One region of the Bacillus sp. ISL-77 genome, then DNA from elsewhere that is predicted to be linked to it. Evidence: riboswitches for the same ligand, from Rfam matches in the RefSeq annotation. Region 1 holds a riboswitch; each other region holds the start of a gene.
What was found. A riboswitch is a leader RNA that binds a small molecule or an ion and turns the genes downstream of it on or off. The one in region 1 is predicted to bind cyclic di-GMP.
Positions count from the first base shown of each region.

Region 2: linked by a shared signal. The riboswitch ahead of J7E77_RS14880 (anti-repressor SinI family protein) and the one ahead of J7E77_RS19230 (anti-repressor SinI family protein) in region 1 are both predicted to bind cyclic di-GMP.
Region 3: linked by a shared signal. The riboswitch ahead of J7E77_RS06805 (TadA family conjugal transfer-associated ATPase) and the one ahead of J7E77_RS19230 (anti-repressor SinI family protein) in region 1 are both predicted to bind cyclic di-GMP.

Region 1 covers NZ_JAGGQY010000047.1:8,085-11,259, forward strand. The annotation lists gene J7E77_RS19225 (VanZ family protein) at 52-516, opposite strand; cyclic di-GMP riboswitch class I at 1,087-1,170, shown strand; gene J7E77_RS19230 (anti-repressor SinI family protein) at 1,199-1,318, shown strand; gene J7E77_RS19235 (lactonase family protein) at 1,633-2,691, opposite strand; gene manA (mannose-6-phosphate isomerase, class I) at 2,894-3,175, shown strand, end outside.
Region 2 covers NZ_JAGGQY010000036.1:227,293-230,467, forward strand. The annotation lists gene hutH (histidine ammonia-lyase) at 1-1,074, shown strand, start outside; gene J7E77_RS14875 (hypothetical protein) at 1,107-1,310, opposite strand; cyclic di-GMP riboswitch class I at 1,682-1,771, shown strand; gene J7E77_RS14880 (anti-repressor SinI family protein) at 1,802-1,933, shown strand; gene J7E77_RS14885 (helix-turn-helix domain-containing protein) at 2,038-2,367, opposite strand; gene map (type I methionyl aminopeptidase) at 2,647-3,175, shown strand, end outside.
Region 3 covers NZ_JAGGQY010000018.1:76,690-79,864, forward strand. The annotation lists gene J7E77_RS06800 (type II secretion system F family protein) at 1-175, opposite strand, end outside; gene J7E77_RS06805 (TadA family conjugal transfer-associated ATPase) at 172-1,476, opposite strand; cyclic di-GMP riboswitch class I at 1,610-1,696, opposite strand; gene J7E77_RS06810 (spore germination protein) at 1,958-2,179, shown strand; gene J7E77_RS06815 (spore germination protein GerPB) at 2,198-2,425, shown strand; gene gerPC (spore germination protein GerPC) at 2,488-3,102, shown strand; gene J7E77_RS06825 (spore gernimation protein GerPD) at 3,099-3,175, shown strand, end outside.

The DNA.
Region 1 (3,175 bases):
CAGACTTATCAAAAACAATAAAACAGGATGAGCAAAGTGGCCCATCCTGTTTCATCTAATATTAAACCTTTTTAAAATAAAAAATACTGATAAAATACCGAATGAATCAATAACTAAGTCATAAAAACGTCCATCTCTCCCGAAAAATAACTGCAGGAATTCTGTTAGAAACGCAAAAGTAATGGAGATTCCGATAGAATATATGTGACTTCTTAATAGATTGAAGAGGAGAAAATCCATTATCGCAAAACCGATAAAATGGCCTAACTTAATTTTAATAAATTCAGAATGAATCAAGGTTAAATCATTTAAATAAAAAAAAGACAAAAAGTCCGGATTTGATACCCACTTTAATCCAAATGAATGTAAATATATTAATCGCTCTATACTCTCAGTCCAGGTATTTACCAACAAAAATAGTCCCCATAAAATAATCATTAAGACTTTTATAAAAAGAAATCGTTTCTTTGTCTTTCTCTTACGTATTCTACTACCTTGTACCGGTTGATAATCCAAAATCCTTGCTCCTAACTAACTAGTATTTCTTAATTGAATTATATTATTAATTTTATCATTGTTCCCTTTAAAGAACAAATAGGAGATATTCACACTAAAATAATCCAATAATGTACAACTTTCGTATTATAAGTTAATAATATTTCTATGGGTAAAATTAACCCGTTTCCATTTACAAAATTCTACATTTTCTTTTATAATGAACATAAGTTGTTCTTATTTAGGAACCGATAATTAGAAAAGAAGGGAAATCATGATATATCCACTAATAAAAGAAAGAAACCAGATTCACATTGTGAAAGATTCCTATCATTGTGCATGCGGTCTAGAATTTAATAAGGATCGAATTATTAAAAGGAAGACCCTTAGAAATATTAAATTTATTGAATTAGGTCAGGTAACTTGTGAGAACTGTTTTTTAAAACTTCTAAATTATGACTAATGGGTTTACATATTTTTTGTCGAAATTGTGTCGAAATTTTTGGAAATATTTGCATTTAGTTTCCCGTAAGACTATAGTACTATTAGTTTATTCTATAATATTTTAATACTTTAATACTTTAATACTATAAACGACAAAGGCAAACCTTTCGAAAGATTGGGACGCAAAGCTACAGGTCTAAAGTTTTTAACTAGGATGGCTGAGTTACCTGAAATAGTAATCATTTTAGGAGGGTGAATTTTGTCTGCATTAACCAATGAAAAAGATTTTGATACAGAATGGTTAGAACTTATTAATGAAGCTAAAAAGATAGGACTTTCCATTGATGAAATTAGAGATTTCCTAAAACGTTCCCTTTAGAGCCAATTTAATTTATCCCTTGGATAAAAAGACTATTGAGGTGGAGTATATAATTAATACGAGGGTTATTGATTATACAATTTTCGCAATATTCAATTTTTGGGACAGCAGCGGGCGCAAAGTATAAGACCTCAGGTGATTATAGCAGGTTATTATTGTTCGTCTGTATATTATGGAAAAGCAATATAATAAAATACCCTTATACAGAGAACGTATTTTTATTAAGTAAAATTTTAAAGTGAATAAAATGCTCTATAAATTTGAAACAGCTTAACAAATTAATGAGCAATTTGTTAAGCTGTTTTAGGTATAGGTTAATAATTTAAAAACTTCACACAAACCGCATAAGGCACAGTAATATCAGACTCAATCAACGTCAATTTCCCCGAAAACTCATCCCTTGAGAACAATACTAAATTGCCTGACTCCTGATTCGAAGCAACCACAAACTTCCCGCTAGGATCAATTTCAAAATCCCTTGGCCAATCACCTTCAGTCGATGTATGTTCAACAAAGCTAAGCTCGCCCGTTTCGATATCCACACGGAAAACGGCTATACTGTTATGCCCGCGATTACCGGCATAGACAAAGCGTCCATCAGCTGAAATATGAATCGCACTGCCTTGGTTATTATCTGTAAAATCAGCTGGAAGTGTGGATATATATTGTTTTTCGGTAAAGTGGCCATCTTCCTTATGATAGGTTAATACAATGACCTCCGAACTAAATTCGGTCATGATATATGCATATTGGCCATTAGGATGAAAAACCAAATGCCTTGGTCCGCTCCCAGCTTTTAAAGGTAACAGGCTGGCTTTTGAAAGTGTGCCATCACTGTTAATCGGATACGAAATAAGGGCATCAATTCCTAATTCTACAACTGCGAGATAGTTCTCATCAGGTGTGACTCCTGCATAATGAGTATGTGGTTTTTCCTGTCTTGGATCTGGGCCTGAACCTTCATGTTTAATGATTGAGGCAGCCGGTTGGACCGTGCCATCCTCCTCGTTAATTAAGTAGGATTCTACGGATCCTTTATGGTAATTTGCACTGAATGCATAGCGGTTTTTGCTGTCTACACTTACATGACATGGCGATGAGCCTGGAAGCATCTGACGATTTTGCTCCGTTAATGTGCCATCACCCTCTATTGAAAAAGCAACGACACCACCTTCTTCCCCTTTTTTTGCAACGGAATATAGATAGCGATTGTCCTTACTGATCGTTAGGTATGTAGGATTTTCTAACTGTGCCGCCTCGTTAATATCCACTATTCTTCCCTCGTTAGTATCAAGTGTGAAGGAATAGATTCCTTTACTGTCCCCCTTCGTGTATGTTCCAATATAACCGATATATTTTTGGTTGTTTGTCATTTGATCTCTCCTTAAAAAATGTAGTCTGTTTATTCTATCAAAATTTCCAATGATTACTCAAACAATGCAATCCTTGGATGAATGCTGTGATTAGAAATAATTAATGGAAACAGCCGTAAATTAATAGCTTTCCATAAAAAAATGATTATGATAAATTTGAAAGGGGAAAATTCCAATAGACATATGAACTACGGAGGGAATTATATTGCAGCCATTATTTTTAAAACCCGTTTTTAAAGAACGAATTTGGGGTGGAACCGCCTTACAAAAAGAATTTGGTTACTCGATACCAAACGATAAAACAGGGGAATGCTGGGCGATTTCCGCACATCCGAACGGTCCATCGATGATTGAAAATGGACCATTTGCTGGAAAAACTCTGGACGTACTTTGGAAAGAACAACCTGAACTTTTTGGAAATCCGACGGAAGACGTTTTCCCTCTATTAACAAAAATATTGGATGCGAACATGGATTTATCCGTT
Region 2 (3,175 bases), on a different contig from region 1:
GCCTTAGTTCTAATTGGGGAAGGAGAGGTATTTTACAAAGGTAAGCAAATCGATGCTTTTGATGCGCTCCAGTTAGAAGGAATTCTACCCGTAACATTGGAAGCAAAAGAAGGTCTAGCTCTAATTAATGGTACTCAAGCGATGACAGCAATGGGTGTTATTGGTTACTTGGAGGCAGAACAGTTAGCACATGAAAGTGAGCTGATTGCTGCAATGACAATGGAAGGGTTAAACGGAATTATCGATGCATTTGCAGAAGAAGTTCATGTCGCAAGGGGATACAAACAGCAGATTGACACAGCAGCGAGAATTCGTCGTTATTTAGGCGATAGTTTATTGACAACACAGCAGGGCGAGTTACGGGTTCAAGATGCTTATTCTCTCCGCTGCATTCCACAAGTTCACGGGGCATCTTGGCAGGCCTTGGATTATGTGAAAGAAAAATTAGAGATCGAAATGAATGCAGCAACGGATAATCCATTAATTTTTGATGATGGAGAAAAGGTGATTTCTGGGGGGAACTTCCACGGACAGCCCATAGCTTTTGCGATGGATTTTATGAAGATTGCCGTAGCGGAACTAGCAAATATCTCGGAAAGACGAATTGAAAGATTAGTTAATCCACAGCTAAATGATTTACCGGCTTTCCTAAGTCCTGAACCTGGTTTGCAATCGGGTGCAATGATTATGCAATATGCGGCAGCAGCGCTTGTTTCAGAAAATAAAACACTCGCACATCCTGCCAGTGTCGACTCGATTCCCTCTTCCGCAAATCAAGAGGATCATGTAAGTATGGGAACAATTGCTTCTAGGCATGCTTATCAAATTATCCAGAACGCACGCAGAGTTATCGCAATTGAACTAATTTGTGCCATGCAGGCGGTTGAAATTCGCGGGATCGAAAAAATGGCATCTTATACCAGGGGGTTTTATGATAAAGGCCGCGAACAGGTAGCTTCGATTAAACAAGACAGGGTGTTTTCCAAGGACATCGAAAAAGCAGCTAATTGGCTTAAAGCAGTTGAATTTTCACATTTTATTAGAAATTTAAGTGTGGAAAAAGGCGAATTCTAGGGATATAAAAAGGCGTGAAGTGCTCACGCCTTTTATTCTGTCTGGTCATTTAGTAAACGAGCAGTATCTCCTCGATATTCATCCTCATCTTCCACTCGATTTTTAAAGGCTTCCCTTACCACTAAAAATTCTTCGTCCCCAATTGCTTGTTTCGCATGCTTTTCTGTTAAACTGTCTTTTGGAAAATTACCTGGGTGGTTTTTCTTTTTATGTTCAAAATGTTCTCCACGTGCCAAATTCAACACTCCTTTCGTCATCAAAAGTAGCATTCCCTGATTGGAGTGAAAATAATTACTATTAAAAAAGAAAAAGCTGTCTGAAAGTGGAATCTATAAATAGATTCACTCTTCACCAGCTTTATCTTTCGGGGGATCTGGTTTACACATGCGGTCTAAGACATACCCAGCAGGGGTTAAGCTGTAATTGGGATATTTTTGTAGATGTTTGGCATAATTTGTTAGAAAGAAATGTGTGAAAATTAAAATAATACGACAAATTACAACACCCTACTAAAATAGCACTAGATATAATATCAATGAGGATTAAGTAAATCGACCTATCACATAAGAACGATAAGCTAATACAGTCATACTTAAGTTGTATTAGTATCAGAAAAAGGCAAACCTGTTGAAAAGCAGGGACGCAAAGCCGAGGATCTAAGGCAAGTATGACTTGTTACGATGGCCGGGCTACCTGGAATACACAATGTATTTTAGGAGTGAGAAAAATGGTTATTACAAAAAGTGAAGTAGAAGTAATCGATCAAGAATGGATGGAACTCATATTAGAAGCAAAAGACTTGGGATTATCCATAAAAGCAGTTCGTGACTTCCTTAGCCAACAAGAGGTTATGAGTTAATCACGGAACGACAGTGTACATAAATAAAAAAAGCATTCTACAAATGGGAGTATTTGTAGAATGCTTTTCTTTGTTCAAATTGAAAAAGACCTTTTCACAGGTTATTATTTATCGTCGTTTTGATTAATACGCCACTTGTTAAATTCAAGAAAATCACGAAATTGTTCTTTGGAAACACCAGAATTCATTGCATCTTTGACAAGATTCATCCAATCAATGTCTAATTCCGCTTTATTGACTTCTTCATGTATTAAATGATCAATAGGTATATTTAAGACAACTGCAATTTTTTCAAGAAACTTTATAGAAGGATTCTCTTGTTTGTTATTTTCAAGGTTACTTAAATAAGATTTTGCCACGCCTGCTTGAGCAGCAAGTTCGGAAAGTGACATTTTCTTTTCTAAGCGGAATTTTTTTACGCGATCACCGATCATAATTCTCACACACCTAATTATTATTCACTTTACATTAATTCTATCAAAAAGAATAGAAAAGTACCATATTAAGAACAAAGGAATATGACAAAAATATGAACTTCGAGAAAAAGTTTCACCAATAAAGTATTTTTGAAAAATTAACAGGATAGGGTTAATATTAATATTGTTGCCAATAGTGGTCAATTGTATAATTCACTAAAAGGATGGCTTTTAGACGAATAACAATTTTGAATATTATACATAAAAATAAACAAAAAGGAAGGGGACCCTCCTAAAATGATTGTCCTTAAATCACAACGTGAAATTGAAGCAATGAAAAAGGCAGGAGAAATACTTGCAGCTTGTCATAAAGAAATTGGAAAATTAATCAAACCAGGTATAACCACTTGGGAAATCGATGAATTTGTTGAAGGATTTCTTAAGAAAAATGGAGCGACACCAGAACAAAAGGGTTATAAGGGTTATGAATATGCAACCTGTGCAAGCATAAATGACGAAATATGCCATGGCTTCCCAAGGAAGGAGTCTTTAAAAGATGGGGACATTGTGACAGTGGATATGGTTGTCAATTACAATGGTGCCTTGGCTGATTCCGCTTGGTCCTACGCAGTAGGAAAGGTATCTGAGGAAACCGAACGTTTATTAAATGTTACAAAGGAAGCACTCTATAAAGGGATAGAACAGGCGATTGTCGGCAATCGAATCGGGGATATCGGGCACGCAATTCAAACCTATGTTGAAAGCGAAGGTTTTTCTGTTGTTCGAGACTTTATTGGTCATGGGATTGGAGCAGTGATACACGAGA
Region 3 (3,175 bases), on a different contig from region 1:
TAGCCGTCTCTTCCGCCCGTTGCTTTCTCTGTTCTCTGACTTCATTGGATTGAACTCGGAGCACTCGAACCATGCCGATTCCTAATTTTTCAGCTTGTAAAACATTACTGATAAACGCTCTAACAATATCTACATCAAGCCTATCTCTGAAAAAAATCAGGAGCAGTCCAATCATTGCCGCCACTCCTCATTTTCTATAAACACGGACGACGGAATGTGAATCCCTGATGCCTCCAGACGATCATAAAACTTAGGGTGGACACCGGTAGGTACAAGCCTTCCAATGATTTTTCCTTCTGCGTTAAGTCCTTCTTGTTTAAAAGAGAAGATATCTTGGAGAACGATAATTTCTCCTTCCATTCCTTGTACCTCAGTTATATTGACAATTTTCCTTGTTCCGTCCTTCAAACGTGTTTGCTGTATAATCACATCAATCGCCCCAGCAATTTGCTCACGTAGTGCTTTTATCGGCAAATCTACACCAGCTATAAGAACCATTGTTTCCAACCGAGCAATCATATCTCTTGGACTGTTTGAGTGCCCTGTAGCCAATGAACCATCATGTCCCGTATTCATTGCCTGCAGCATATCAAGCGCTTCTCCTCCACGTACTTCCCCGATAATAACGCGGTCTGGTCTCATCCGTAGTGAGTTCCTGACAAGATCTCTAATGGAGATGGCTCCTTTACCTTTTATATTGGGCGGACGTGACTCTAGGGATATCACATGCTCTTGTCCCAATTGAATCTCGGCTGCATCCTCAATAGTTACGATTTTTTCATCATCTGGGATAAAATTTGACAAAACATTGAGTGTGGTTGTTTTGCCAGATCCTGTTCCTCCGCTGACAAACATATTTAACCGTGCTTTCACACAAGCATCTAGAAAGATAGCCATTTCTTCTGTGACTGTTCCAAAGTTAATCAAATCTTCAATCTGGTAGGGATCCTTTGGAAATTTCCTGATTGTTATAGTTGGTCCATTTAATGCCAAGGGGGGAATGATAGCATTAACACGCGATCCATCCGGAAGCCTGGCATCTACCATTGGAGAACTTTCATCTATTCTCCGTCCCAGTGGGGCAACTATTTTGTCTATTACACTCATGACATGTTCATTGTCTCGGAATTGAACTGGCGTTAACACCAACTTCCCTTTTCGTTCACAGTAAACTTGGTTGGGTCCATTCACCATTACCTCTGAAACATCTTCATCTAAAAGAAGGGAATTAATTGGTCCGAAACCAGTTAGGTCGTTGATTAGCTCATCATCTACTTTTTTTCGATCAATTTGCCCACGGAATTCTTCATCTTCTTTTATTATTTCGACTGCCATTCCGTCAAACTTTGGAATGATTTCCTCAATTTCTTGCTCTTTTAACTCTTGCAAAATTTTCTTATGAAGAACATTCTTTAATTCCTGATGTTTGTTAGCTTTTTTCGCCTTTTCATTTTCCTCGTCCATTAAAGGTATCATCAACAATTTTCACCTCCGTGAAATAGAAATAGCCCCACCTTTACCAAAGGGGGGGATAGAATTCATAGAACAACCATATATACATAGAAAACCTATGCAGACATAGAATATCTATTATGAAACACCCTGATCTTTCGGTAACTGGCTGGCTTAGTGCAAATGCACCTTAGCCCCTGTAGCTTTGCGTCACTGATTTTCATCAGCTTTGCCTTTATCGAGACTCAGTGTTTATTTTTCCGACTGATCTCTTAATCACATAATAGAACGTTTTACCCTTATCTGATATCCTACTATTTTATCATTTTGCGTGGTAAATCATAGGTTAATTGAACTGTTTTTCATTCATACCCCTAAAAACAAATAAATAAAAGTGTAAATAAACTTAAATGACCTCTGTTTCCAATTTATTTGGGCGAATCAATCACATTACCTTTGCCCATACATAGGATGTAGAAGATACTATGAAAAAAGGGTGTTGAAAATGCCAGCGATTGTTGGAGTTGCACAGGTCATTACACTTGGCAGCAGTTCTGTTTTCCATATTGGAGATGTTTATAAAATTATGCCATTTTCTACTGCAAAAACCTTTTCCGGTGCTGGTTCCTTTAACACAGGGGATAGCTTACAGCTCCATAATAATGTTAGTTCCACAAATACCAATGATTCAGATGTTTACGATCAAGGAATTGCACTTAATGCTTAATGAATGGGTGATTTTCAAATGAATTTCTATATCCAGCAGTCCATTCAGATTAATTTTATTAAAATTGGCGGGATTACCAATTCCTCCGTCCTACAAATAGGCAGTGCTGGGATTATTAAACCAACAGCTCATTTATATAATACCGGTGGATTTTCACAACCCGCACCGCAATCCATTCAACCTTCAGGGACTTTATTAGGGACACCAGCCGTACCATTACAAGCTGCTGTTAGAGAACAGGATTAGTAAGCCGCCCTATCATATAAAAATTGATAAACTTATTGGCGAAATAATTGTGAGGTGATTACATGTATCAGGATTATTCCCAATATCTTCAATGGCTGCAGATGTGTATTCAAGCACAGGAGCAGCGAATTCTAACTTTAGAGAACGCTCTCCAAAAAATGAAAGAAGATATCAAACAATTAAATGAAAAAAAGGCCATCCATGTTGATAAAATTGAATATAAATTTGATCAATTGAAAGTTGAGACGCTTGAAGGAACATTAAACATAGGTCTAAACCCATCCGAATTATCAGGAATCGAGGACTTCGCAGTACAAAGTCAATCCTTAACCACACCAATATCACCCAAGGATCAAATGCAAAGATCAATGAAAATCGAGGAAGCTATTTACAGATATTTAGAAACGGATTTACCTCAATTAGTTGAAAATGCCCAAAGGGAATTAACCGTTCAACCGAATGATGAATATTTATCGTTCATAAAACAAGACATCATTAAACAGCTTCCTATCAGGATTGAACAACATATAAACGCCCATTCCTCTGGCAGCCGCTCTTTTGAAAATGCGCCTTCGGACGATTTAGTTATAGAAGCATTAAAAAAGGAAATTCAAAATGGGGTATTTGTTTTTTTCAGCAATTTACCTGAAAATATGAAAGGGATGAAAACAGAATGAACTTCGAGGTTTATAACCGAGAACTCTTTGTCCAAAACATAAAAATCACTGGGGTAGCAAGCTCATCGTTAGT